DNA from 2 places in the Devosia beringensis genome. Region 1 is predicted to be linked to the other one. Evidence: riboswitches for the same ligand, from Rfam matches in the RefSeq annotation. Region 1 holds a riboswitch; the other holds the start of a gene.

Evidence for each region. A riboswitch is a leader RNA that binds a small molecule or an ion and turns the genes downstream of it on or off. The one in region 1 is predicted to bind thiamine pyrophosphate.
Region 2: another riboswitch for thiamine pyrophosphate. It lies ahead of GDR53_RS00895 (YkoF family thiamine/hydroxymethylpyrimidine-binding protein); the one in region 1 lies ahead of thiB (thiamine ABC transporter substrate binding subunit).

Annotation. Positions count from the first base shown of each region.
Region 1 is NZ_CP045422.1:2,427,376-2,441,893, forward strand. It holds gene serA (phosphoglycerate dehydrogenase) at 1-1,407, shown strand, start outside; gene GDR53_RS11920 (DMT family transporter) at 1,804-2,748, opposite strand; gene GDR53_RS11925 (adenylosuccinate synthase) at 2,906-4,195, shown strand; gene GDR53_RS11930 (hypothetical protein) at 4,244-6,208, shown strand; gene GDR53_RS11935 (ATP-binding cassette domain-containing protein) at 6,216-6,854, opposite strand; gene GDR53_RS11940 (ABC transporter permease family protein) at 6,841-8,433, opposite strand; gene thiB (thiamine ABC transporter substrate binding subunit) at 8,447-9,454, opposite strand; TPP riboswitch at 9,523-9,623, opposite strand; gene GDR53_RS11950 (thiamine diphosphokinase) at 9,650-10,333, shown strand; gene fliJ (flagellar export protein FliJ) at 10,396-10,809, opposite strand; gene fliI (flagellar protein export ATPase FliI) at 10,862-12,190, opposite strand; gene ctrA (response regulator transcription factor CtrA) at 12,611-13,318, shown strand; gene GDR53_RS11970 (alpha/beta fold hydrolase) at 13,488-14,345, shown strand; gene GDR53_RS11975 (RNA polymerase sigma factor) at 14,407-14,518, shown strand, end outside.
Region 2 is NZ_CP045422.1:156,759-171,276, forward strand. It holds gene GDR53_RS00880 (ABC transporter permease) at 37-840, shown strand; gene GDR53_RS00885 (sugar phosphate isomerase/epimerase family protein) at 886-1,704, shown strand; gene GDR53_RS00890 (Crp/Fnr family transcriptional regulator) at 2,270-3,082, shown strand; TPP riboswitch at 3,330-3,441, shown strand; gene GDR53_RS00895 (YkoF family thiamine/hydroxymethylpyrimidine-binding protein) at 3,432-4,040, shown strand; gene GDR53_RS00900 (ABC transporter permease) at 4,055-4,852, shown strand; gene GDR53_RS00905 (ABC transporter ATP-binding protein) at 4,849-5,610, shown strand; gene GDR53_RS00910 (ABC transporter substrate-binding protein) at 5,601-6,608, shown strand; gene GDR53_RS00915 (ABC transporter permease) at 6,628-9,174, opposite strand; gene GDR53_RS00920 (ABC transporter ATP-binding protein) at 9,171-9,845, opposite strand; gene GDR53_RS00925 (arylesterase) at 10,040-10,621, shown strand; gene GDR53_RS00930 (MFS transporter) at 10,577-11,806, opposite strand; gene GDR53_RS00935 (tripartite tricarboxylate transporter permease) at 11,897-13,402, opposite strand; gene GDR53_RS00940 (tripartite tricarboxylate transporter TctB family protein) at 13,413-13,874, opposite strand; gene GDR53_RS00945 (tripartite tricarboxylate transporter substrate-binding protein) at 13,937-14,518, opposite strand, start outside.

The DNA of each region.
Region 1 (14,518 bases):
ATCCTGGCTGCCGCGACCAATCTCAAGGTCATCGGCCGGGCCGGCATCGGCGTCGACAATGTCGACATCCCGGCCGCCACCAAGAAGGGCGTCATCGTGATGAACACCCCCTTCGGCAATTCCATCACCACGGCCGAGCATGCCATTGCCATGATGATGGCGCTGGCGCGCCAGCTGCCCGAGGCCGATGCCTCCACCCGCGCCGGCAAGTGGGAAAAGAACCGCTTCATGGGCGTCGAAGTCACCAGCAAGGTGCTCGGCCTGATCGGGGCGGGCAATATCGGCTCGATCGTCGCCGACCGGGCGCAGGGGCTCAAGATGAAGGTCGTGGCCTTTGACCCCTTCCTGACGCCGGAGCGGGCGCTGGAAATCGGCGTCGAAAAGGTCACGCTGGACGAGCTGCTGGCGCGCGCCGATTTCATTACCCTCCATACCCCGCTGATCGACGCCACGCGCAACATCCTCAATGCCGGGGCGCTGGCCAAGACCAAGAAGGGCGTGCGCATCGTCAACTGCGCCCGTGGCGGGCTGATCGATGAGGCCGCGCTTTACGAGGCGCTCAAGTCCGGCCAGGTGGCCGGCGCGGCGCTCGACGTGTTCCTCGAAGAGCCAGCGACCGCCAATCCGCTGTTCGAGCTGGCCAATGTCATTGCCACGCCGCATCTGGGTGCCTCGACCAGCGAGGCGCAGGAAAATGTGGCGCTGCAGGTGGCCGAGCAGATTTCGGCCTATCTCAATGCCGGCGAGATCACCAATGCGCTCAACTTCCCGTCCATCTCTGCCGAGGAAGCGCCACGCCTGACGCCCTTCATCAAGCTGGCCGAAATGCTCGGCTCGTTTGCCGGTCAGCTGACCGAAACGGCGATCATGGGCATCAAGATCGAGTTCGAGGGTGATGTTGCCAGCATGAATACCCGCCCCATGGTGGCCTCGGCCGTCTATGGCGTGATGCGGCCGATGATGCCGGACGTGAACATGGTCTCGGCGCCGCAGATCGCCAAGGAGCGCGGTATCGGCGTCGAAGTGGTGACGCGCGAGCAGCAGGGCGCCTATGAGAACTATATCCGGCTGACGGTGGTGACCGAGCGGCAGGAGCGCGCGGTGGCCGGCACGGTGTTTGCCAGCGGCAAGCCGCGCATCATCCAGGTCAAGAACATCAATATGGAAGCCGAGCTGACGCCCTCCATGCTCTATGTCACCAATGAGGACAAGCCGGGCCATATCGGTCGCCTCGGCACCCTGCTGGGGACGCTGGGCATCAATATCGCCAACTTCAACCTCGGTCGTGCCGAAGCCGGTGCCGACGCCATTGCGCTGGTGTCGATCGACGGTGCGCTCGACGAGGCGCAACTGGGCCAGATCGCGGCGCTCGAAGGCGTCAAGCAGGCCAAGTCGCTGCGGTTCTAGGCATCTGCATCGTGCAGGATTTTAGGGTCGGCGCTCTGGCGCCGGCCCTTTTTGCTGTCGCTAGCGCAGCCACTTTATCCATCTTGTCCCCGGGCCAAAAACCGCGCGCATACTGTGTGCATTCCCGCCATTCACGCGGCCCCGACGCAGGGCCGGGCGGGGAGGATCGGATGGAGAGGGCGCTCTCCTGCGTGGGCAGAAAGTTGGCAGCCGGACCTGCAATATTGGTACCGCCTGATACCAGACCCCCTAAGCAAGCCGATACCGTGATGGGCGGCCCCTGGCTCCCCAAGTTTGTACACTGGCTCGAGTCAGAGGCCGCCCATTACCCGTGAAAACCGCAAGCGCAAGCCGGGCGGCGTTTCGGCGCGTTTGCGCTCTGGCGTGGCGCGTTGCCTAGCGCAGGCGGCGGGCGGCCCATTCGGCCATGGCAATGCCGGCAATGATGATGGCGGCGGCGAGGTAATGATAGAGCTCGAGCCGCTCGCCCAGGATCAGCACCGAGCCCAGCGTGCCAAAGACCGGGATCAGGTTGTGGCTGGGGGCGGCGCGGTTGGGGCCGACCAGCTCGACGCCGCGGGCATAGGCGATCTGGCTGAACATGGAGGGGAAGATCATCACATAGACCAGCACGGCCCAGACGGTGGGCGACATGGCGGGGATGCTGGCAAAGGCGGTGATGCCGGGGCCGAACAGCTGCAGCATGACCAGGCCGGTGATCGCGGCGCCGGTAAAGGCGACGGCCATGAAACTCATCATGTGCACCTGGGGCCGGAACCGCAGAGCCAGCGTATAGGCGGTATAAGTCAGGCAGGCGAGCAGGACATACCCGTCGCCGATATTGATATCGAGCGTAAGGATGCGGCGCAGGTCGCCATGGGTGGCCGTGAGCATGACGCCGGTAATGGCGATCAGCACGCCGACCACCTGCAGAATGGTGGCGCGGACGCGGAAGACGATGAAATTGGCCGCGAGAATCATCATGGGCAGGGCGCCCGTCTCGATCGAGGAATTGACGGCCGTGGTGGTGGTCAGCCCCATATAGAGCAGCACATTGTAAAGCGCATAGCCCAGCGCGCCATAGGCCATCAGCAGCGGCCAGGTGCGGCGGATCACCGGCCAGTCGGCCGCCAGGAAGCGCCACGAGAATGGCAGGATGAACAGGGTGGCGCCCACGCAGCGGGCCGAAAGCAGCAGAAACGGGTCGATTTCGCCCACGACCAGCTTGGCGGCGACCACATTGCCGCCCCAGAACAGCGGCGCCAGAATCAGCAGCAGGTAGGGTTGATCGAGCAGTCTGGCGGAAATGCCGCGATTTTGGTGATCCAGCGGCTTTGTCATCGGGACCCGGGTGATGTAAGGACAGTCGGACTTAGCAGTTATTCGGCCCCGTTGAAACGTCAACACCATGGGTCGGGAAGACAGTGGTCCAATTTTGTTGAGGCGCGACAGGCATGTCGGGCCCTTGGTGTCACGCCGATCCTGGAGATGGAATTTCATGGCTAATGTGGTTGTCGTCGGCTCGCAGTGGGGCGACGAGGGCAAGGGCAAGATTGTCGACTGGCTCAGCGAGCGCGCCGATGTGGTGGTGCGCTACCAGGGCGGCCACAATGCCGGCCATACGCTGGTCATCGACGGGGTAAGCTACAAGCTGGCTCTGCTGCCCTCCGGTCTCGTCCAGGGCAAGCTCTCGGTCATCGGCAATGGCGTGGTGGTCGATCCGCACCATTTCGTCGGCGAGCTGGAAAAGCTGCGCGCCCAGGGCGTGGTCATCACCCCCGAAATCCTGCGCATTGCCGACAATGCGCCGCTGATCCTGTCGCTGCATCGCGAGCTGGACGCCATCCGCGAGGATTCCAATTCCGGCCTCAAGATCGGCACCACCAAGCGCGGTATCGGCCCGGCCTATGAAGACAAGGTGGGCCGCCGCGCCATTCGCCTGGTTGATCTCAGCGAACCCGATACGCTGATGGTCAAGATCGAACGCCTGCTGACCCATCACAATGCGCTGCGTCGCGGCATGGGCCTGGTCGAGATCGAGGCCCAAAAGATCTATGACGAGCTGACCGCCGTCGCCGCCGATATCCTGCCCTTTATGGACCAGGTGTGGAAGGTGCTCGACGACAAGCGCAAGGCCGGCGCTCGCATCCTGTTCGAGGGCGCCCAGGGCGCGCTGCTGGACAATGATCACGGCACCTATCCCTTCGTGACCTCGTCCAATACCGTTGCCGGGCAGGCTGCCGCCGGTTCGGGCCTGGGGCCTACGGCCATCGGCTATGTGCTGGGCATTACCAAGGCCTATACGACACGCGTCGGCGAAGGCCCGTTCCCCTGCGAGCTGGACGACGAGATCGGCCGGCACCTGGCCGTAGTGGGGCGCGAAGTGGGCGTCAATACCGGGCGGCCGCGGCGCTGCGGCTGGTTCGACGCCGTGCTGGTGCGCCAGACTGTCAAGACATCAGGCATTACCGGCATCGCGCTGACCAAGCTCGATATCCTTGATGGCCTCAAAGAGATCAAGGTCTGCGTCGGCTATGAGCTGGACGGATCACGGATTGATTATCTGCCTGCCTCAATGGGGGCACAAGCGCGGGTTAAGCCGATTTACGAGACGCTGGAAGGCTGGTCGGAAACGACAGCCGGGGCGCGCAGCTGGGCGCAGTTGCCGGCCCAGGCGATCAAATATGTGCGCTTCATCGAAGAGCAGATCGGTGCGCCGGTAGCCATGCTGTCGACGAGCCCGGAACGGCTCGATACCATCCTTGTCGTTGACCCGTTCCAAGACTGAGTTTTTTTGTTACAACACGTCGCAGACATCGTGAGTATCAAGTAACCAATGGCGGACTACAAAGAGCTGTTGCGCCGGGCGATCTCGGCGCTGCCGGAGAATAACGGGGCCGCCCGCCGCGCGGTCTATGAGAAGGCGCGTTCGGCCCTGGTCGGGCAGTTGCGGGCTATTTCTCCACCGCTCCCGGCAAAGGACATTACCCAGCACAGGCTGCAGCTCGAAGATTGTATTCGCCAGGTCGAGCAGGAGGCCAGCGAGGCCGTCATCACGCTTGGACGCGAGGGAATGCCCGCCATGCGGGCTTTTGAGCCACGTCCGGCCGAAGCAAAGCCAGCAGAGACCAAGCCAGACGACGTCCGCCCCGTGGTCACCGAGCCGGTGATCCAGCAGCCCGTCAACGATGCCCCGACCGGGCCGGCGGCCCCTGCGGTGACGGCCCCGAAATCGACCGCCAATATGTCGATCGAGGAAATTATCGCCGAGGCCGCGGCGACCGGCGGCACCTCGATGATCCAGGTGCCGGTGGTCAACAAACCGAATTCGGACGCCGAATCAGCTGTGCTGCCGTCGCGCTCCGAACCGGTCCGCGCCGCGCCTATGGGCCCCGTGCCCACCACGCGCCCACCGGAATCGCTGATCCTGCCAAATGCTAGTGACAAGCGCGCCCAGCTGCCCGTGGCGGCCAATTCACCGGGCGAGAGCTATCGCCCGGGCGGTCGCATGGAGCCATCAGTCAGCGGTGCGCAGGTCGCCGTGCGCCAGCAGACTGCTCCCGTCAACGCGACAGCCGTGCAACCGGCGCTGTCGGCCGTGCGCGAAGTCGAACTTGAAACAATCGAGCCGGATGCCAGCGAGGCCGAGGGCGCCATTGAACGGGCGATCGAGACGCTGGATCGGGAAGCACGTGGCGAGAGCAATGGCGAGGCGCCGGAATCGGCCCAGACCATCGCCGAACGCATGTTCGCGACGCCGCGCAGCGGTGCTGACGATGGCGATGACAGCGGCTTTGTGTCGTCGCCCGGCGCCGGGCGTTCAGGCTCCGGGCTGACGATATTCCTCGTGGTCTTTGCCATCCTGCTGGCCGGCGTTGGCGGGGCCGGCTTCTGGGCCTGGCGCGAAGGCTATGTCGATCTCGACCAGATGTTTGGCCAGGCGCAGCCGGTGGTGGCCGAAACGGCCGATCCGACACTGCCCACGACACCCACGCTTGATCCGGTTCAACAGCCCGATGCCGCCACCGACCCGGTTGCCGCGCCCGGCAATACGGCGACGACGACAGCGGCTGAACCGACCAATACGCTTGAAGGCCTTGAGGCCGATGACCGCCTCGACCCAACGCCGCAGCCCGTGGTGCCGACCGGCAATGAGACGGTGCTGCCGCCGCTGGCCGACGCCGATGCCAAGGGCGAGGAGCGCCTGCCGGGGCAGGATGCCAGCACGATTGCCGCCAATGATCCGAGCGCCTCTGTCGATCCGGCAGTGCTGGCCGGCAGCCAGTCCCTGCTGCTCGAGGCCAGTGCCACCGGCACCACCGGGGCCGTGCCGTTCTCGGGTACCGTAGAATGGCGCGAGGGTGTGGACGAGCTTGGCCTGCCGACGCTGATCGGTCACGCCAGCATTCCGGCGCGCAATCTCGGGGTCGACGTGACGATCCGCAAGAATTCTGATCCGAGCCTGCCGGCCAGTCATTTGATGGAAGTGGATTTCCAGGTTTCGGACACCTTCATCGGTGGCACCGTGGCCAATCTTCCCGGCGTGCTGCTCAAGGATCAGGAACTGGTGCCGGGCACGCCGCTGGTGGGCGCTTCGGCGCGCGTGGTGGGCAATTCGTTCCTGTTCGCGCTCAGCGCTACGCCAGCCGACGCCACGACCAATACCGATCTGCTGGAAAACCGGAAGTGGATGGATCTGGCCGTGGTCTATGGCACTGGTCGCAATGCCATCATCACCCTCGAAAAGGATGATGACGCGCAGGCCCTGTTCGACAAGGTCTTTGCCACCTGGGCTGAGTGAGGACGCGCTAGAGGCGTTCCAGCCGCCGCTCGACCAGGCGGAACCGCCGGTTGGCGAGGCTGTCGACGTCATCGGCGTGATGGCTGACCAGGATAGTGTGCCAGCCATGGCGCAGGGTCAGGGTGCGGACGAGATCACGCACCGTGCCGCGGGTCTCGTCATCGAGGGCTGAGAAGGGCTCGTCGAGCAAGAGCACCGGCCGATTGCGCAGCAGGGTGCGGGCCAGGGCCACGCGCTGCTTCTGCCCGACGGACAACGTGGCGGTAATCTGGCCTTCGGTGCCCTCCAGTCCCACCTCGGCCAGCGCCTGGGCAACCCTGTCGTATGCTTCTGCCCGCGGCGTGCGCGCCGGCAAGCCCAGCCGGACATTGCTGTCGGTCCGCAAGTGCTCGAACAGGCTTTCCGACTGCAGCAGCAGGGAAACCGGCCGTTCTTCGGGGGGCAGGGGCAGCAGATCGGTGCCGTCCAGCGTCAGACTGCCCGAGAAGGGCTGCAGAAATCCCGCTATGAGGTCGAGCAGGGTGGACTTGCCCGAACCGCTGGTTCCCGAGATGGCGGTGATCTCGCCGGGAGCGGCAGCAAAGCTGAACACATAGGGTGCCGCCTGGCCGGGATGGGCGAAGGTGAGCGCGTCAGCGAGCAGCATTGGCAATCCTTGAGAACAGTCTGGGCAGGCCGACAAAGGCGATGATGGTGCCGACCAGCAGGATGGCGGCGATGGCGGCAGCATCATTACTGCGATAGCTGCCCAGCGCGCGGAACATCATCAGGGGCAGAGTCTGGAAATCCTGGGTACCGAACAGGGCGACGACGCCGAGGTCACCCAGCGAAAAGCAGAAGGCGAGCGCCAGCATGACGCCGATATCCTTGCCGAGGAGGGGATATTCGACCGTGATGAACTGCCGCCAGCCGGACAGGTCGAGCGAGCGGATCAGCTTGCCGCGCGTGCGGGCAATGGCCTCGAGCGGGGGACCCAGCGTGGCGATGGCAAAGGGCAAAGCAAGCAGGCTGTTGGCTAGGATGACCACAAAGGGCGCCGCTGCCGCCGGGGCGACACCCAGATTGCGCACGAGCAGAAAGAAGCCGAGCGACAGCACGACCGCCGGCACGGCCAGATAGGCAAAGACCGGCATGCCCAGCAGGGTGCGCAGGATGCCATGGTCGGTGGCAGCCCGGCCGAGTGCCAGTCCGAGGGCAAGGGCCAGCGTCAATATCGCCGATGCCGTGCCGATCAGCAGGCTGCTGAGGGCAGCCTGCCAGAAGGTGGATTGGGTCAGCAGGCTCCCCATGCCGGTGCCCAGTCCATCGACCAGAACGGATGCCAGCGGCAGCACGAAGCCGATGCTGCAGGTGAGCAGGATCAGCGTCTGGAGAACCCGGGCGAGGGGGCGGTCACGCCAGGTTGGCGCGATGGAGGCGCCGAAACTGGTGGGGATTGGAGCCAGTGCGGCGGCGATCAGGATGACGCCCGAGCAGACCGCGATCTGGGTCAAGGCCAGGTGAACCGCGCCGGTCAGGTCGAAATCCTGGCGCACTGCCGCATAGATGGCGACCTCAAGGGTCTGGTTGCCCGGACCGCCGCCCAGCAGCAGCACGATGGGGAAACTGGTAAAGGCGAGCAGAAAGATGATGGCGGCAAGGCCGGGCATGGTGCCGCGCATGGCGGGCCAGTCGAGAATGGCAAAGCGTTGTTGCGCCGTGAGGCCGAGAGACTGGCCGGTCTTGAGACGTTCCGCGGGGATCGCATCGAGCCGGGCCAGCAGGATGCGGGCGGCAAAGGCGCCGTCGAGAATGACATGAGCCAGCAGGATACCGGAGAGACCGAAGGCCGGGTTACCCAGCGGGAAACCGAGCAGGGCGTCACTGGCCTGGTTGATCCAGCCATTGCGGCCCCAGATGTCGAGCAGGCCAAACGCCACGACCATGCCGGGGGTAACGATGGCCGAGGCGAACAGGCCGACCAGCAGATCGCGCCCGGGAAACCGCAGGCGATTGAGCGCCCAGGCCAGGGCCATGCCGACCGTCAGGGAGAGCACGGTGGTGAGGCTGGCCTGCAGCGTGGTCATGCGTAGCAGGTGGGGGATATCTATGCGCGAGGCGGTGCCCTCGCTGCCGGTGGCGGCAGCAAGGATTGCCCAGAGCACCAGGGCGATGAGCCCGACAATGGCCAGCGCCAGGCCGATCGCGATGGCGATGCGGGCGGGGCGGACGGGCAGGGTCAGCATGGCGGGGCCGGACCTACTGGACGGCGGTCAGCATTTCGTCGATCCAGGCCTTGGCATTGGCGGCGATTTCCGCATCGGTCAGGGTCAGCGTCGTGGACGGCTGCGGCAGGGCCTTGAACACAGGATCGAGGGCGTCGCCGAGATCTGTCACCGGCATCATCCAGTTGGTGGACGGCATGATCTTCTGCCCCTCGGCCGAGCTCAGATAGGCCAGAAACTGGCGGGCCAGTTCCTGGTGCTGTGACGATTTGAGGATACCGGCCACTTCGGTCTGGGCCAGATGGCCTTCGTCGAACAGGGCCGCGTGGATGGTTTGATCGTCTTCGGCAATGATGTGATAGGCCGGGGACGTGGTGTAGCTCAGCGCCATGTCGGCCTCTCCGGTCAGGAACAGATTGTAGCTCTCGCTCCATTCGCGGGTAATGGTCAGGATATGCGGCTTGAGGCCGGCCCAGATCTCGGGCGCCCGATCGCCATAGGCGGCCCGGATCCACAGGACCAGTCCCAGGCCCGGGGTGGCTGAACGCGGGTCCTGGATGGCGATCTTGAAATCGGCGGGCAGGGCGATCAGTTCCTCGAAGGATTTTGGCGGCGTGGCGACGCTGTCGCTGTCATAGACAAAGGCGAAGTGGGCGTAGTCGAAAGGCACGAACTGCGCGTCGGTCCAGGCTTCGGGCAGGGTAAGGCCGGAGAGATCGAGGCCGTGATCGGCAAAGAGGCCGGTGGCACGGGCCTCGCCGGCAATGGCGGTATCGAGGCCCACGATCAGGTCGGCCTGCGTGGTGTCGCCTTCGAGCTGGACGCGGCGCAGGGTGCCGATGGAGCTGTCGGCGGCGATCCATTCGACCGAGCAGCCACCACAGATAGCCTCGAAGCCAGCCTTTAGCGCCGGGCCGGGGCCCCATTCGGCGGCAAAGCCGTCATAGGTGTAGATGGTGAGCACGGGCGCGTCCTGCGCCAAAGTGGGGGTTGCGAGCAGTCCGAAAAGGACCGCAGCAACGAAACCGGTGGACTTGACCATGGGTCATTCCCTTCGTTGGTTGCGGTCATGAAGAAGGGGATGTGTGTCAATGGCGAGAGGCCGAGAGACGGCCTTGCCATCTCGAACTTCCTCCGCCAGCATGACCTGGTTCAGGTTCAATGGGTAACTCTCAGCTCCGGAATAGTCCGGAACACCCCAGCGAGACACCCCACACTTAATGAGAGCTTTGTGACAGTGCAAGAGACTTCCGCGCGCCCCACGGACCGCGAGATCATCCGCTTTGAGCGGCCCATGGCCATCGTTGGCGGCGGTGTCGTTGACCCCGCACTGCTGCGCGAACTGGCGGAACGAGGCGTAGCGCTGGTGGGGGCGGATGGCGGTGGCGACGCCATCGGCGCAGCGGGCCTCGTGCCAGAACTGATCGTGGGCGACCTCGATTCGCTCAGCGATCGGGCTGCTTGGGAAGCGCGGACGCGGGTCATCCACATCCCCGAGCAGATCAGTACCGATTTCCAGAAAGCGCTGTATTCGACCGAGGCGCCGGTGACCCTGGCCCTGGGGATGACGGGCAAGAGGCTCGATCATACGCTGGCGGCGCTGAGTGCCGTGCTGGAATATGCGCCGCAGCGGCGGCTGGTACTGGTCGACGAGGTCGATGTCGCGCTGGCGGTGATCGGACCTATCGGATTTGCCGCGGGCGCGGGGGAACGGGTGTCAATCCATCCGCTGGTGCCGGTCAGTTTTCGCACCTCAAGCGGATTGCGCTATCGGCTTGATGGATTGCAGCTGGAGCCCGGCGGGCTGCTGGGCACCTCCAATGAAGGCACAGGCGGGCAGGTCGAGATCGTGCCGATGGATGGCACGCCCTGGCTGCTGATCCTGGGCAAGGAGCGGCTCTGGGATCTGGTGGCAGCCTGACGCGGCCGCACAAGGCAAAAAGGCCCGCGCAAGCGGGCCTTTGATGCTGGTTCGATCAGGCCTTACTGGGTGCGGAAACGCAGGCGACCGATCTCGTCATATTCTGACTGCTCGATCTTGAGCTGTTCGGCGGCCTCGCGCTGATGCTCTCGCTGGTCCAGCAATTCGACCTTCTTGAGGTCTTCCAGGGCTTCCGCCAGCGCATCCTGCGCCGCTTCGAGCTTGCCGCGCATATCGCTGGCCGAGGCCAGCAGATTGTCGCGCCGGGCCAGGGCTGCCTTGGCGAAGGTGGAATAGGCAAAATGGGCGATGTCGGAGATGCCGGTCTTGGTGTGCTCGATCTCGATCTGCTGGTCGAGTTCGGACGCCATGCGCTCGAAATCGTTGACCATCATTTCAATCTGCGCCACCTGGCGTCGCTTCTCGTCCACCTGAAACTTCTTGAGCCGGATGAGGCTCTCACTGCGCGATTTCAAGACTTGTACTCCTTACACACCAAGTCAGTTCCGGGGCCAATACAGCGCCCCATCAGTCTGCCGCGCCCGCTTCGGCGATAATGGCCTCAAGCATCTGATAGCCCTCGGCAACTGTCGTCGTCTCTTCCCGGTCCTGGCTCAGAAAAGCTTCCAGGGCCGGATAGATAGCGATTGCGCGGTCCACTTTCGGATCTGACCCTTTCCGGTAAGCCCCCAGCCGGATCAGTTCCTCCATGTCGGCATAGATCGACATGAGTTCGCGTGCCTTGGCCAGGACCGGTCTGAACTCGACCGGCACACACCCTGGCATGGTGCGCGAGATGGACCGGAGCACGTTGACCGCCGGGTAACGTCCCCGTTCGGCTATCCCGCGCTCCATCACGATATGCCCATCGAGAATGCCGCGTACGGCATCGGCAATGGGCTCATTGTGATCATCACCTTCGACTAAAACGGTAAATAGACCGGTAACAGAACCGCTGGTTGGCGTGCCCGGACCCGCCCTTTCCAACAATCGCGGCAATTCTGTGAACACCGTTGGCGGATATCCCTTGGCGGTGGGCGGCTCGCCAATGGCCAGGCCGATCTCGCGCTGGGCCATGGCAAAGCGGGTCAGGCTGTCCATCATGCACAGGACGCGCTTGCCCTGGTCGCGGAAATATTCCGACAGGGTCAGGCTCATATAGGCGGCCTGCCGCCGCATCAGGGCGGCTTCATCGGAGGTGGCCACCACCACCACGGCATGGGCGAGGCCTTCTTCGCCCAGATATTCCTGGATGAATTCATGAACTTCGCGGCCGCGCTCGCCGATGAGGCCGATGATGGCCACGTCGACATTGGTATTGCGCGCAAGCATGGACATCAGCACCGACTTGCCGACGCCCGAGCCGGCAAAGATGCCCAGGCGCTGGCCCTCGCAGACGGTGGTGAAGGTGTTAAGGCAGCGTACGCCCAGATCGAGCGGGTCGCCGACGCGGACGCGGTCATGGGCAAGCAACGGGTTCTGCCGCAGCGGATAGGCAATGGCGCCGCGGGCCAGGGGCCCCTTGCCGTCGATGGGCTCGCCATTGGCGTTGATGACACGCCCCAGCCAGCTTTCGGACGGAAAGGCGGCCCCGTCATTGCGCTGGAAGATGGCCTTGCAGCCAAGACGGACACCGGAGAGCTGGCCAAAGGGCAGGCACAGGGCGTGCCCGGCCTTGAAGCCGATGATCTCGGCAGCCAGATGGGCGCCGTCCGTGGTTTCGATCTGGACGCGCCCGCCCACCCGCAATTCGCGCACGGGGCCGACGATTTCGATCAACAGGCCCTGGACCGATTTGACGCGGCCATAGACCTCGATGTCGTCGATGGCCTCGATGGCGGAGATCAAAGCTCTCATGACGGGTTCAACTTGCGTGTCGCATTGCAGGCATTAAGGTTTCCAGACGGTCTCGAATCGAGCCGGTGACGAATCGACAGTAACCCAACGTTAAGCAAAAGGCGCTATTTGAGGCGATGGACCGGTCCGCCTGCTGATTGGCGTGTGACCCTCCGCAAACCCCCGCAAAGCCGCCATTGCATGAGTCTAAAGAGTCGGTTGCGGCCTCGACTTAAACCAATTTCTTAAGAAAAATTGATAAGATTAATCTTTTAATTTCAATGAGTTAGACTAAATTGCGGGGAATGGCATTTGCGTATTGCGGAACCGAATTAAACTTTGTTAACTATTTGGACTTAGGGTTCAGTCATATCCAGTAGGGTTGGCGTGGGCAGGCCAGGTCCCACGGTTCCAGCAGGAACGAATGACAAGGGGAATATAATGCGGGTACTCCTTATAGAGGACGACAGCGCGACAGCGCAGAGCATCGAACTGATGCTCAAGTCGGAGAGCTTCAACGTCTACACCACCGATCTGGGTGAAGAAGGCGTCGATCTCGGCAAACTATATGATTATGATATTATTCTGCTCGATCTGAATCTGCCCGACATGAGCGGCTACGAGGTGCTTCGCACCCTGCGTGTCGCCAAGGTGCAGACGCCGATCCTGATCCTCAGCGGTCTGGCCGGCATCGAGGACAAGGTTCGTGGTCTCGGCTTTGGTGCCGACGACTACATGACCAAGCCCTTCCACAAGGACGAGCTCGTGGCCCGCATCCACGCCATCGTTCGCCGTTCCAAGGGTCATGCCCAGTCGGTCATCACCACTGGCGAGCTGACGGTCAACCTCGACACCAAGACCGTCGAAGTGCAGACCCAGCGCGTGCACCTGACTGGCAAGGAATACCAGATGCTCGAGCTGCTTTCCCTCCGCAAGGGAACCACGCTCACCAAGGAAATGTTCCTCAACCACCTCTATGGCGGCATGGACGAACCCGAGCTCAAGATCATCGACGTGTTCATCTGCAAGCTGCGCAAGAAGCTCTCCGTTGCGACGGGCGGCAAGAACTATATCGAAACCGTCTGGGGTCGCGGCTATGTGCTGCGCGAGCCCGATGAGGTCGAGAGCTATTCCGAGAACGTCGCCTAGTTCTGCAGCGTCTGCTCGAACGAATTTGACCCCACGTGACCCGTCACGTGGGGTTTTTCATTGTCGGCCTGCCGTGGCGCGATGGTGTCGAAGTCGGGATGGCTGTTTCGTCGTCTGATCGGAAGCGCGCCGCAGGCCGCGCTGATCGTTCATGTCGAGGAGACCCATAATGATCCGCACCGCCATCATTGCCGGCGCCCTTTTTGTCACCAGCGCTGCCGTGGCCCAATCCGGGCAGACCGTACCCGTCAATGGTATGGAGATCTATTACGAGGTCAGCGGCGAGGGCGATCCGCTCATCGTGCTGCACGGCGCCTATATGAACATCCCGAGCATGGGGGCGATCATTCCCAGGCTGGCGGAAACGCACAAGGTCTATGCCATCGAGTTTCAGGGCCACGGCCGCACGACCGATATCGATCGGCCCATCACCTATCCCCATCTGGCGGACGACGTTGCCGCCTTAATGGATGCAGTCGGGCTCGAAAAGGCGGATGTGTTCGGCTATTCGATGGGCTCGGCCGCGGGACTGCAACTGGCCATTAGGCATCCCGAAAAAGTCGACAAGCTGGTGGCCGCATCGGTCTCCTACGATGTGTCCGGCTTTCAGCCGGCGTTTGCCGCCATGATCCCGTCCATGACGCCCGAAATGTTTGTCGGCACGCCGATGGAAGACGACTATCGCAAGCTGGCGGTCAACAAGGACGGTTTCCGTGCCCTGGTGGAAAAGCTGATCGCGCTGGAACATGAGCCGCTGGCATGGGGCGCCAAGGTGGCCGCGCTTGAAACGCCGGTGCTGATCATCACGGGCGATGCCGACGTGGCCACGCTGGAGCATGCCGTCGCCATGTTCCGTCTGCTGGGCGGCGGCGAAATGGGTGACATGGGTGCGCCCCTGCCGGCATCGCGCCTGGCGGTGCTGCCGGCCACCTCGCATACGGCGGTGATTGGCCAGGTTGACCTGCTGCATGCCGTCATTGAGCCCTTCCTGCAGGGCGAGACGCCCAAAGGCATGTTTGATCAATAGCCGCGCCGCGCCCTGCCGCAGTGCCTTGCCTCCGCCCGCGCGGCCTGCTCAATTGCCGTCCATGACGACCGAGTCCGAGATCCATCGCGCTATCACGGTTACGTGGAAGATCGAGCGGCCCCGCCTTATCGCCGGGCTGACGCGAATGGTGCGCGACATTTCACTGGCCGAGG
Region 2 (14,518 bases), 1.8 Mb from region 1:
GCCCTGTTCGCCCGACTGGGGCAGTTGCCGGTCCTGATGCTGGTTGCCCTTGCCTGGCTGGGCTTCATGCTGGCCGTCGCGCTGCTGGCCGACCTGTTCACGCCCTATCCCTATACGCAGATGGACCTGCATAACCGGCTGAGTTCGCCGGCCTTCATGGGTGGCACCTGGAGTCATCCGCTGGGCACGGACGAGTTGGGCCGCGACGTGCTGTCCCGGCTGATTGCCTCGATCCGCATGAGCCTGCTGATTGCCTTTGGTGCCACCATTATAGGCGCCGTCATCGGCGTGACGCTGGGTTTCGTGGCGGCGCATTTCCGCGGCTTCATCGAGCAGATCGTCCTGGCGCTAGTCGACTTTTCCGCGGCGATCCCGTTCCTGGTCCTCGCCTTGGCCGTCCTTGCCTTTTTCGGCAATTCGATCACGCTGTTCATCTGCTTGCTCGGCCTGCATGCCTGGGAGCGCTATGCGCGCATCGCGCGGGGCCTGGCCATCAGCGGCAATGCGCAGGGCTATTCGGGGGCGGTCCACCAACTGGGCGCTTCTCCCCTGCGGCTCTATGGTCGCCATATCCTGCCCAATATCGCCTCGACGCTGATCGTCTCGATGACCCTGGCCTTTCCAGAAATCATCCTGCTCGAAAGCGGGTTGTCGTTCCTCGGCCTGGGCGTGCAGCCCCCCAATACATCGCTGGGCAATATGGTCGGCTTTGGCCGGGAATACCTCTCAAGCGCTCCCTGGATCATGCTGGCACCGGCCTTTGTCATCACCATTACCGCGCTGTGCATATCGCTGGTCGGCGACTGGCTGCGCGACAAGCTCGATCCAACCCTCACCTGACACCCCCCATCGGCAGAGCAATGCCGGTTACGAAAGGACGCGACTATGACTGAACTGCCTATCGTTGGCGCCGCCATGACGTTGAAGGACGTCGAAATCAACCGCAACTGGCTGCTGGAAAAGCCCCGCGACCTTGAATTGCAGGATTTCGTGCCGGCCGAAGTGCTGGCTGGCGACTGGCAGAGCGTTGTCGACCACGCCCGGCGCCTGCTCGATGGGCATCAGGGTCGCCTGGGCATGCATGGCCCGTTCATGGGCCTCAATGTCGCCTCGTCCGATCCCGATGTTCAGGCGGTGGTGGCCAAGCGCATGGACCAGGCGCTCGATGTTGCGGCCGCGCTCAACGTGACGCAGATCGTCATCCACAGCCCCTATTCGACCTGGATGCACAACAATCTCGACAACTGGCCCGAGCAGCGCCAGCGCGTGTTCGAGCTCACCCATGCCACCCTTGATGCCGCCGTCAAACGCGCGGAAAACCAGGGCTGCGTCTTCGTGCTGGAAAACATCGAGGACAAGGATCCAGCCGACCGCCGCAAACTGGTGGAAAGCTTCAATTCGTCCGCCTTCGCGCTGTCGATCGATACCGGCCATGCCGCCTATGCCTATGGCTCGACGGGCGCGCCGCCCGTAGACTATTTCGTCCTCGATGCCGGCGAGAAACTGCAGCACGTGCACCTGCAGGATGCCGATGGCTATGCCGACCGCCACTGGCCGCTGGGCCATGGCAATATCAACTGGCGCGCCATTTTCGCCCGCCTGGCCGACATCACCTCGCATCCGCGCCTGATCATCGAAATTCGCGACAAGTCCCAGATCCAGGCCTCCGCGGCCCACCTGGCCGCCCTGGGGCTCGCACAATAGGCCATTGAGCAGATCTGCCGCCCGGACCTCGATCCAAGCGATTGACTGACCCGGGCGGTTTGATTGAACCGAAACGCCTCCTGGACGCTGGCATGCACGATGACCGTGCGTCTCAGCGTCCTCTCAACCAGCGCCCCGCTATTGCTCGACATAAGCGACAACGTAGAATCCGTCCGCTTTTCAGGCCTCCGACACAAAAGCCGTCAGACCGTTATCGGCTCCTTTTCAGACTCAAGTACAGTTCTGGCATTTAGCCATAAAATCTTGGCCATCTACCTAGCTTGCGAGGGGACGGTGCAGTCCCCCCGGTCCGAGAAGTATGGGAGCCTGACGGGTAGCTACTGCTTCAATCACTGGGGGCGAATGCGGGGGAGCCGCCCCCTGTTGACCACTGTTAACGTCGCCGCGGGACCTTCCGCGTCAGCGGAGCGAGCCAGTGGCCGGCCGGATTCTTGTTTATCTGTCGCGTGTCTTCGATGTTACAGCAGGGTTGGTCATGTTCGGGCGCACAGCAGAAATGCGTGGGGCCAGCGCCTGATCGGGCGCTTCTTGAACGATGCCGCAAATGAGCAGCAGCGGCCGCGATCCTGATCACAGTGGCCAGCCGATGACTGCAAGGAAAGGAATTATGATGGGTTTGGCATCGCCATACGAGGGCACGAATCGGCTTTTGCAGTCGCTTTCGGCGGACGACTTTGCCCTGCTGGCGCCAGAGCTGGAGCAGTCATCCCTGCACTTGTTGCAGCCCCTCGAGGTTGCCGATGAGCTGCCGCAGAATTTGTACTTTCCCGAAGGCAGCATTGCTTCGGTTGTTGCGACATTGCGCAGTGGCCGGAATTTTGAAGTCGGACTCATCGGCTGGGAAGGCATGACGGGGACATCGGTGATCTGCGGCGCTCCAAGCCCCTTCGACTGCTACGTCCAGTTCGAGGGTTCGGCGTCGGTCCTGCCGACCGAGGCGCTGGTGCGCGCCATGCGCGCAAGCGAAACGTTGCGCAATGCGCTCAACCTTTATGTCCATGTGCTGTCGATTCAGACTGCCTACACAGCCCTGGCGAGTGCCCATGCCCCTATTCCCGAAAGGCTGGCACGGTGGCTGATGATGATCGACGACCGTGTGGAGGGGAACTCCTTCCCCGTGACGCACGACCTCCTGGCGATCATGCTTGGCGTTCGGCGTGCCGGCGTAACGACAGCGCTGCACGAACTGGAGGGCGAGCATCTGATCAGGTCGACACGTGGACGGATCGACATTCTCGATCGGCCGCGTCTGCAGGCGCGCGCCGGATCCGCCTATGGCGCCACCGAACGCAGTTACGTGGAGCTGATTGACGTCGTGGACCAGCGCCTGGTCAAACTCTGGCGTCATGACCGCTGAAAGCACCAGGCCAGGGCAGAGCGCAGATCCGCGCCTTCACCCCCCCACCCGAAGTGTCACCTCAGTGAGTTTGATGGCCGGTACCAATGCTCGGAGCCGGTAGACGCAAAGCTCATGCCTGCCTTGAGCATCTGCCGGCAAGGACCGCGCCGGCGCACGGCTGATGTGCAGCAAAAGGTCCCGATCTCTGTCTAAACCCCTGATGCGCAAACCCGCTTGCGTTTTCATGCAAGTAGCGCCTATGCTGACACATCCACAGGGGTGCTCCGTAGGTCGGGGCTGAGATGGGGGCGGGAAGCCTTCGGACCCTATAGCTGATCTGGGTAATACCAGCGGAGCGAGGCGGGCGATGTTTTCTGGCGCACAGATTTCCCTTTATCCCATGACCGGCGATTTCGTCGGCGTCATCACCAGCGCCTTGAGCGCGCTCGATCCCTATCGCGAGAGGCTGCGCATCGAGACCGATGATGTCTCGACGCTGCTGGTAGGGCCGCCCGAGGTGCTGTTCCCGGCCATGCGCGACCTGTTCAGTGCGGCGGCCGGAACCGGCGTGCACTGCGTGCTGTCCGCCACCATCTCGCGCGGCTGCCCCGGCGAACCGGACGATGCCATCTGCCAGTCGGGCCAGTTCGAGGGCCCGCTTGCCGCCCTGTCCGAGCGACAGGCCAGTGCCCTCGATGCAGTGCGCACGGCGCCCGACATGGGTGTGTCCTCGGTGGCCCAGTTCTCGCTTTACGTGATGGGCCAGGGCGACCACATGGCGGAGATCTATGGCTGCATCGACTTCCTCAAGCAGTCCGGCACCTTCGAAAAGTCCAAGCACTTCGCCACCAAGCTCAGCGGCGATACGGGGGCGCTGTTCGCCACCCTGGAGCAGGGCTTCTGCCGCTTCGGGCCGCCCGAGGGCCATGTCACGATCGATCTGACGGTTTCGGCCAATAGCCCCAGCGCGCGCTGACGGAAGGTCGTTTCATGTCGAGCCTTCCAGCCTTGCCGCGCCTGCTGGCGCGCCTTTTTCACCTTGCCGGCCCGGCCGTGGCCTCGGTCTCCGGGCTGATCCTCGGCTGGGAAGCCTATGTGCAGCTGTCGGGGATTTCGCCCACCGCCCTGCCCGCCCCGTCGCGCATCCTCACCCAGGCCTTTGAGCACCGGGACGCCCTGGCGCGTCACAGCCAGGCGACGCTGCAGGCCACGCTGTTCGGCTTTGCCGCGTCGCTGACCGCAGCCTTTGTGTTTTCGGTGCTGATCGATTTCTACCGGCCGCTGCGGCGGGCGCTGTTTCCGGTGCTGATCATCACCCAGACGCTGCCGCTGGTGGCGATTGCGCCGCTCATCGTGCTGTGGTTCGGCTTCGGGCTCACTCCCAAGATCGTGCTGGTGGCGCTGGTGACCTTCTTTCCCATGCTGGTGGCCTTGGTCCAGGGCTATGACGCCACCGAGCGCGAGATCACCACGCTGCTGGCCTCGATGGGCGCCTCGCGCTGGCGCATCTTCGTGCTGGCCCGATTGCCATCGGCCCTGCCCTATTTCTTTGCCGGCCTGCGCATTTCGATCACCTATGCCGTGGTCGCGGCGATCTTTGCCGAATATGCGGGGGCGGCGCAGGGGCTGGGCATCTACATCCTCAACGCCAAGAACAATTTCCGGCCCGATCTGGTGCTGGCGGCGGTGCTGGTCAGCTCGACGCTGACCCTGGCGCTGTTTGGCGCCACCGTGCTGCTGCAACGCGCCGCCATGCCCTGGACGCGGCTTTCTGGAGCGCGGCAATGAGCCCGCCGCGCCTGCAGCTGGTCAATCTGCGCAAGAGCTTTGGCGCCGTCGATGTGCTGGCCGATATCAGCCTATCCGTGCAGCCGTGCGAGTTCGTCTCAATCCTGGGCCCGTCAGGGGCGGGCAAGTCGACCATCCTGCAGCTGCTGATCGGGGCCGGCGGTCCCGATGCCGGACAGATGCTGGTCGATGGCGCTCCCCTGTCACCGTCGCGCCACCCCTTTGCCTTCATGCCCCAGGGCGATGCGCTGATGCCGTGGCGCCGGATCATCGACAATGCCACGCTGGGCCTGCAGGTGCAGGGCATGAACCGCCGGGCGGCGCGGGCCCGGGTCACGCCACTCCTGGCCGAGTTCGGCCTGGCCGGGTTTGAGCATCACTATCCGGCGCAGCTGTCCGGCGGCATGCGGCAGCGGGCCGCGCTGCTGCGCACGACGGTGCAGCAGCGGCCCATGCTGCTGCTCGACGAGCCGTTCGGCGCCCTTGATGCCCTGACGCGGGCGCAGATGCAGCGCTGGCTGGCCGGCATGTGGGATCGGCATCGCTGGACCGTGCTGCTCATTACCCACGATGTGCGCGAGGCGGTGCTGCTGTCCGATCGCATCTATGTGCTGTCGCAGCGCCCGGCCCGTATCGCGCGCCAGTTCATTGTGCCGCTGCCCCACCCGCGGCCCGCGCTTGGTTCGCCCGCGCTTGCGGCGATTGAGGCCGATATTCTGCAAACCCTGTTTTATCCGGAGGAAGAACCATGCCGATGATCCGCACGCTTTTGGCCTTGGGCCTGGCGGCCACCCTGGCCACCGCACCTGCGCAGGCTCAGCCTACGCCTGTAACCATGGCGCTCGATTGGACACCCAATACCAACCACATCGGCATCTTCGTCGCCCAGGCCAAGGGCTTTTACGACGAGGCCGGGCTTGATGTGCAGATCCTGCCCTATTCGGATACCTCCGCCGGGACGTTGGTGGCCAACCATGTCGCCGATTTCGGTATTCTAGGCTCCATAAGCCTGCTGACCCAGCGCACGGCCGGCGCGGACCTCGTGGCGACCTATGCCCTGGTCCAGACCGAAACCGGGCGGCTGGTGTTCAAGGCCGACCGGCAGGACATCCAGCGTCCGCGCGACCTCGACGGCAAGATCTATGCCGGCTTCGGCAGCGACTGGGAAAATGCACTGATCGGCACCATGATCCGCCATGACGGGGGCGCCGGCGTGTTCGAGACCGTGACCCTGGGCACCTCGGCCTATGAGGCGCTGGCCAATGGCGCGGTCGACTTCACCCTGGAGGTCTATACCTGGGAGGGCGTCAAGGCCGAGCGCGACGGGCCGGCGCAACGCGCCTTCCGCTATGCCGATTTCGGGATACCGGACCAGCATACCAATTTCATCGGCACCAGCGACGCCTATCTGGCGGAACATCCCGAGACAGCCCGGGACTTTATCGCGGCTACCCAGCGCGGCTACCAATATGCCGTCGCCCATCCCGACGAGGCGGCCGATATCCTGGTTGCTGCCAATGCCGATGCGCTGCTCGACCGGGACTTCGTGCGGGCGTCGCTGCAGGCGCTCATCGACGGCCACTATCTGCAGGGCCCGGATGGCGCCGTGGGCACCATCGACCCGGCCAAGATGGCGGCGGTCGGCAAGTTTGTCTTTGAGGCCGGCATGCTCAAGGACGGCAATGGCGCGCCCCTGACGACCATGCCGGATGTCACCGCCTATTACTCCAATGACTATCTCGGCAACACGCCCTGACCAGAGGTGGGCCTGCCCGCTAGGCGGCGTCCGCGCGCAGCTGGCGGGCGGGCCGCACCGACATCGCCGACCAGGTTGTCACCACACCGGTGGCGATGGTCACCACAACGGCGCCGACAACGACCGCAGCCACCGTCAGCAGATTGGGCGCAAAGGGAATGTCCATGACAAAGGTCAGGATGGCCCAGGCCGCAGACATGCCAAGGGCGGCGCCCATGAGGGCGGCGAGCAGGCCGAGCACGCCATATTCGACGAGGAAGGCGACCACCACGTCGCGGCGGGTGGCGCCCAGCACCTTCATGACCACGGCATCGGCCTCGCGCTGCCGGCGACCGACGGTCATGGCGCCGGCAAGCACCAGCACGCCCGATATCACGGCGAGGCTACCCACCAGGGCAACGGCATTGGCAAGGCTGGACAGGATGTCGTCGATGCGTTGGAGAGCATCGCCCACGGGCAGAAAGCTCAGCTTCGGGAAGGCCTGGCTCAGCCGGCTTTCCACCGCTGGCGCCGCCCCGTCGACAACGTCAATGCTGCCCATGATGGTCTGCGGCGCGCTTTCGACCACGCCGGGAGAGAACAGCAGACGGAAGTTCAGCCCGCCGGCGCGCCAGTCGATGGCCCGGAAACTGGCAATCGTAACTTCGATTGGCCGACCCGCGATGCTGATCGTCAGCTGGTCGCCCACCGACAGGTCCAGCGGTTCGCGCAATTCGGTACTGAGCGATACCAGCGGCGCGCCGGCATAGTCGGATGCCCACCAGGCGCCGTCGGTGACCGTTGACCCCTCCGGCAGGGTGCGGGCCCAGCTCAGGGCCGTGTCGCCCTCGAAGAGGTCGGCAATGTCGTCTGGCACCGGGCCGAGCTCGGCCGTGGGCGTTCCCTTGATCGACTCGATGGTGCCGCGCAGCATGGGGATGGTCGCGAGGGTTTCGATGCCGGGGTCAGCGGCGGCAAAGGCCTCGACCAGCGGCAGTTGCTCGCGGGGCATGTCGAGCAGCACGAAGGCCGGGGCATCGTCGGCGACGGCCCCATCGATCTGGGCGCGCAGGTTCTGGTCGAGCAGCGTGATCATCAGCAGCAGGGCCAGGCCCAGCCCGAGCGACAGTACCACGACGGGGGCCGCTGCACCGGGACGGTGGATCGCCTTGATGGCCTGGCGCAGCGTGGCATTGGGCAGAGGCGGCAGGCGCCGCAACCCCGCCTGCAGCAGCCAGGCGGCCAGGCGCAGCAGGCCAAAGGCGAGTGCGGCGCCCGCCGCATACCAGAGCACCAGACATGGCGCGCCAGTGGTCAAGACTGCCAGGCCGGCAATGGCCGCCAGCGCTGCGGCCAGCGGAACGGCGGTGCGCCACTGGGCCAGGTCGCGCCAGCCCATGGGCGTGTCGGCGCCGGCAGGTGCACGAAACAGTTCGGCCGGCTTGAGCTTTTGCGCGCTGCGCAGCGGCAGCAAGGCGAAGGCAAAGCCGATCAGCAGGCCGAAGCCGGCAGCCGTCAGCAAGGCTACCCCATCAAGGGTCGGCGGCAGGTCGATGGCCAACATGCCCGACAGAACCGGCAGTGCCACAAGGCTGGTCACGGCGCCCAGCAGCACGCCCAGCAGCACGCCGGCCAGCGACAAGACCAAGATCTGGGTGAGGAAATGCACCATGATGCGGGCGCTGGTGGCGCCCAGGCTGCGCATGGTGGCGATCGAGGTCCGCCGCTCGGCAATGTAGGCGGCCACGGCATTGGAGACGCCGACACCCCCCACCAGCAGGGACGAGAGCCCGACCAGCGTCAGGAAGCGGGCGAAGAGGTCGAAGAAGCGCTTGAGATTGGCGGCCGCATCGGCAGGCCGGCGCAGATCCCAGTCGGCGTCGGGGAATTGGGCATCAAGCGCCGTGATGGCAGCATCGGCGTCGCCGTCCTGCAGCATGACCTTGTAGCCATAGCGGCTGAGCACGCCGGCCTGGTTCAGGCCCGCCCCGGCCAGGGCAGAATCGGCGATGATGGCGGGGATGCCGAGCTGAAAGCCCTGCGCCGCCTGGTCAGGCACGCCGAGCAGCGTGGCGCGGATGACAAAATCGGCATTGCCGATGCGCATGGTGTCGCCCAGCGCCAGGTCCAGGCGGTCGAGCGCCCGCGGATCGACCACCGCGCCCGGCAAGCCGTCCCGCATCGCGGTCAGTTCCGCCAGGGCGCTGCCGGTCGCCTCGGGCCCCAGCGTCACCGCGCCCAGCAAGGGGTAGCTGTCGCTGACGGCACGCAGGCTGAGCAGCAGGCTGGCGTCATTGCCGCTGGCGCGGGCATTGAGGTCGAGCACCCGGGCCGTCTGGCCAAGCTCGTCTATCGCGGCGCGCTGTTCGGGGGTGATGTCGGTGCCGCGACTGCGCACCTCGATATCGCCGCCCAGGATCACCCGGGCGTCGCGATCGACGGCCGACTGTAGCGCCGCGCCGACCGACAGGACTGCGGCGATGGCGCCGACGCCCAAAGCGAGGCAGGCCAGCAGAATGATGAACCGCCTCGCATCGCCGCGCAGGTCGAGCAGGGCGATGCGCATCCAGCCCATCAGGCGGCTCATGCCGGGACGCCCTGGATAACCGGAGACAGCCGGCCGTGATTCATGGCCAGCACGCGGTCGGCGCGCCGGGCCAGAGCCGGATCATGGGTGATGAGGAAGACCGCGGTGCCATTGTCCCGCGCCAGGGCGAACATCATGTCAATGACCCGGGCGCCGGTATCCTGGTCGAGATTGCCGGTCGGCTCGTCGGCCAGCAGCAGCTTGGGGCGGTTGACGATGGCGCGGGCCAGCCCGACGCGCTGCTGTTCGCCGCCTGACAGCGCGCTCGGCCGGTGATCGAGGCGGTCGGCGAGCCCGACTGCGCTCAGCGCGGCGGTGGCAGCGGCCATGATCTGGGCATAGGAACGGCCGCTCTCGGCGATCTCGAGCGCCAGCGCCACATTCTCCAGCGCGGTCATGGAGGGAATCAGGTGAAAGTTCTGGAACAGGATGCCCAGGTTCTGCCGGCGGAAAATCGCCAGTTCGTCCTCGCCGCGGCCGGTGACGGCGGTACCGGCGACGGTCACGCTACCGTCAGTTGCCTGTTCGAGCCCGCCCAGTACCATGAGCAGTGAGGTCTTGCCGCTGCCCGACGGGCCGACCACGGCGACGACCTCGCCCGGATCGATGCTGAACTCGATATCCTTGAGGATATGGAGCGGCGTCGCCCCCGACTGCAGGTGCAGGTTCATCCGGAGTCTCGACGACGGGGCTGCGCATGGGCGGCACTTTCTGGCTGGTCAGGTATTACACAGGTATGCGCTCTTGATGGAAAGCACAGTGACGATGAACAAAATTCTCCGTGACAGGCTTCGCGGCCTCGCCTTGGCGGCGGCGTTTGCCCTTGCCGGCGTTGCCGCTGCCCCTTGCCGCCGAGCAGACGCTCATGCTTTATGGCGATTCTCTGATGGCCGGCCTGGGTCTTTCCGAACAGGATGGCTTTGCCGGCCGCCTGCAGGCGGAGCTGGGCGACGAAGTGACCATCGTCAATGCCAGCGTGTCCGGCGATACCTCGGCCGATGGCCTCGCGCGGCTCGACTGGTCGCTGGGCGAGCGACCCGATGCCGTGGTGCTCGAGCTGGGGGCCAATGACATGCTGCAGGGCCTGGACGTGGCTGCGATGCGCCGCAATCTGACGACCATGCTGGAGCGCTTCGCCGCCGAGGGCATTCCCGTGCTGCTGGTGGGCATGCGGGCCAGCCCGAGTCTCGGCAGTGACTATGTGCAGGAATATGAGGCGGTGTTTCCCGAACTGGCCAGGCAGTTCGATACGGCATTTTACCCGTTCTTCCTGGATGGGGTGGTCACCGATGCAAGCCTGAACCAGGCCGACGGCATGCATCCCAATGCGGCCGGCGTCAGCAGAATCGTCCAGTCCATCCTGCCCTCGGTCAGCGCGCTGCTGAAATCTGCCGCTAGTGGCCTAGAGCCCGGCCGGCGGCATTGCGGGCTGTTCGGCCAGCGGTAGCCGGGCCAGGCGGATGAGGCGGAAGGCGACCAGCAGAGCCAGCAGCATGGCGCCGCCGCTGACCAGCATGACGCCATTCCAGCCCCAGGCGGTCCAGGCATAGCCGCCAATGGTGCCCAGGACAGACGAGCCGAGGTAATAGGCAAAGAGATAGATCGCGGTTGCCTGGGCCCGACCGATCACGGCCCGGCGCGCCACCCAGGCGCTGGCAATGCCATGGGCGGCGAAATAGCCGATGGTGGCAATGGCCAGACCCAGGATGATGACGAGTGTCGACGGCACGGCGGTCAGCGCCACGCCCAGGGCCATGATTACCACGGTGGCCCAATAGACCTTGCGCCGCCCCAGGCGCTGCGCCAGCCCACCGGCAAAGGCCGAGCTCAGGCTGCCCAGCAGGTAGACGATGAAGATGGCGGCGATGGCCGAATGGCTGAGCGAAAAGGGCGGCAAAGCCAGCCGGAAGCCGGCATAATTGTAGAGGGTGACGAAACTGCCCATCAGCAGGAATGCCGAGGCGAACAGCCAGGGCAGTCCCGGATCGGTAAACTGCAGGCGGAGCCGCCGGACCAGTTCGCCCACGCGTAGCGGGCTGCGGGAGGAATGGCGCGGCGGCGGCAGCAGCCAGACCACGACCAGGGCCGCGAGAGCCACGGCCACGCCGAGCACGGCCAGAGCGGGCCTCCATCCCAGCCAGTCGGCCAGCACGCCGCTGACCAGGCGCCCGGCCATGCCGCCAATGGCGGTGCCGCCGATATAAAGCCCCATGGAAAAGCCCAAGGCCTCAGGCTCGATTTCCTCGGCCAGATAGACCATGGCCACTGCCGGCAGGCCGGACAGGGTCAGGCCCATCAGGGTGCGGATGGCGATCAGCCACCCCCAATCGGGCGCCCATGGCAGCAGCAATCCCAGCACGGCGGTGAGCAGGACAGCCCAGACCATCAGCGTCTTGCGGCCGATACGGTCCGAGACCCAGCTGGCCAGCAGCAGGGCCACGGCCAGGGTGGCGGTGGTGGCCGACAGGGCCAGCGAGCTCGCCCCGGCATCAAGCCCGAACTCGGTGGCAAAGATCGGCAGCAGGGGCTGCACCGAATAGAGCGAGGCAAAGACCGCAAAAGCCGAGAGAAAAAACGCGATATTGGCGCGCCAGAATGCCGCCGTACCCCGGCGGATCACCAGATCAGACAAGATGGGCATCCCTTGAACGCGGCGGCATGATCAGGGCCAGGGCCCAACTATTGCATGGTGCGCGGCACTTGGCACCGCGCACCCGCTGTCTCAATCCTCTTCGACGAACACTTCCTGGCGCTTCTTGCGAATGCTGGGCAGCACGGCGATGACCACGGCCAACACGGCCAGGCCCAGCAGGGTGGCCGAGATCGGCCGCGTCACGAAGATCGTCGGATCGCCGCGCGAGATGATCATCGCCCGCCGCAGATGCTCTTCCAGCAGAGGCCCGAGCACGAAGCCGAGCAGGAGCGGGGCCGGTTCGCAGCCGAAGCGGATCAGCACGTAGCCGAGGATGCCGAAAAAGGCGATGGCATAGATGTCGAAGATATTCTGGTTGATCGAGAAGCAGCCGATGCAGGCGAACAGCACGATGGCCGGAAACAGCGCCCGATAGGGGATCGAGAGCATCTTCACCCATAGCCCGACCAGCGGCAGGTTGAGCAGCACCAGCATGACATTGCCGATCCACATCGAGGCGATGATGCCCCAGAACAAAGCCGGCTGGTCGTTGATGACATTGGGGCCGGGGGTGATGCCCTGCAGAATGAACGCCCCCACCATAAGCGCCATCACCGGATGGGCGGGAATGCCCAGCGTCATCAGCGGGATGAACGAGGTCTGCGCCGCGGCATTATTGGCCGATTCCGGTCCCGCCACGCCCTCGATGGCGCCCTTGCCGAACTGCTCGGGCGTCTTGCTCAGCCGCTTTTCGGCGGAATAGGAGGCGAACGAGGCCAGGATATGCCCGCCGCCGGGCAGGATGCCCAGCACGGCGCCGAGCCCGGTGCCGCGCAGCACCGGCCCGATGATGCGCCGGAAGTCATCCTTGGTCAGCCAGAGGTTCTTGACCGCCTTGACCATGACGTCGCGGTTCTTCTCGTTCTCGAGATTGCGCAGGATTTCGGCAACGCCGAAAATGCCCACGGCCACCGAAACGAAGTTGAGCCCCGAATAGAGCTCGCGCACCCCGAAGGTGAAGCGCGGCTGGCCGGTATAGATGTCCTGCCCCACCATGCCGAGCAGCAGGCCCAGCACGATCATCGCCAGTGCCTTGAGGATGGAGCCATGGGCCAACGCGATAGAGACCAGCAGGCCCAGCACGATCAGCGCGAAATATTCCGGCGCGCCGAAGTTCAAGGCTGCCCGCGCCAGCGGCGGGGCGAAGAAGGCCAGCAGTAGCGTGCCCACCGTGCCGGCAAAGAACGAGCCGAGCGCGGCGGTTGCGAGGGCCGGCCCGGCCCTGCCCTGCTTGGCCATCTGGTAGCCGTCAATGGCCGTCACCGCCGAGGAGCTTTCCCCCGGCAGGTTGATCAGGATGGCCGTGGTCGAGCCGCCATACTGGGCGCCGTAATAGATGCCGGCCAGCATGATCAGTGCCGTCGATGGTCCCAGCGTAAAGGTGATGGGCAGCAGCATGGCGATGGTGGCGGTCGGCCCGATGCCGGGCAATACGCCCACCAGGGTGCCGAGCAGCACGCCGATGAAACAATAGAGCAGGTTGGTCGGGTCAAGCGCGACCGAAAAGCCAAGGCTCAGCGCGGCAATCATATCCATGGCGTTTCTCCTACAGGCCGAGCCAGGGGCCGAACCAGGGCACCTGGAAGCCGAGCCCGATCTTGAAGATCAGCCCGCACATGACGGTGAGCCCGGTCGCCAGCAAGGCGGCGAACAGGGGCGAATTCATCCGGCTGGCCATGGCCGTGGTGAAGGCGGAAATCACCACCACCGGCACGAAACCCAGGCCGCGAATGGCGACGGCGAAGAAGACGATGACCCCCGAGATCAGGATGATGCCGCGCCAGGCCACCGGGTCGCGCAGCTCGATATCGGGCTTCTTCAGCCCGCTGGCCGCCACGCCGAGGCCCAGCAGCACCAGCACGCCTCCGAGCAGCAAGGGCATGAAGCCAGGCCCCATGCGGAAGGCGGTGCCGACCTCATAGTTGAGCGATTCAGCGACGAAGTAGGCGCCGAAGGCGGCAAACAGCCCACCCGACACGAGCTCCTTGGTCGAAGCATTGATGGCCATCGGGCCCCCCACAAGTTTCTTGCTTGGTGCTCCGCGGCCAGGCCGCGGAGCAGGTTTGCCGATCAGTCCGCGTAAACGCCGGCGGCCTCTATGACGCCCTTCCAGAGCGCAATCTGGCTGGTGAGCGTTTCGGTCAGGGCGGCCGGGGTCGCTTCTGCCGCGGCGACCGGAACGGTGCCGAGTTCGGCAAAGCGGCTGATCACCGTCTCATTGGCCAGGGCCGCCTGCAGGGCGGTCTCAAGCCGGGCAATGATCGCGGCATCGGTGCCGGCCGGCGCATAGAGTCCGTGCCAGACGCCGATCTCGAGCTCAAGGCCGCCTTCGGCCGTGGTGGCCAGGTCGGGCAGATTGCCCAGGCGCTCGGCCGAGGTCACGCCATAGGCTTTGACTTCGCCGGCCTGGATCTGGCTGGTGGTATTGGTGGTCTGGTCGCAGATCAGGTCCACCTGGCCGCCGATGATGTCGGTCATGGCTGGGCCCGAGCCCTGATAGGGCACCGTGGTCATCTGCGCATCCACCGCATCCATGAACAGCATGCCGCAGAGCTGGCTGGCCGAACCGATGCCGGCATGGGCATAGGTGATGTTCTCGCCTTCCGCCTGCACATAGGCGATCAGCTCGGCCATCGTCGACGGCTCGAAATC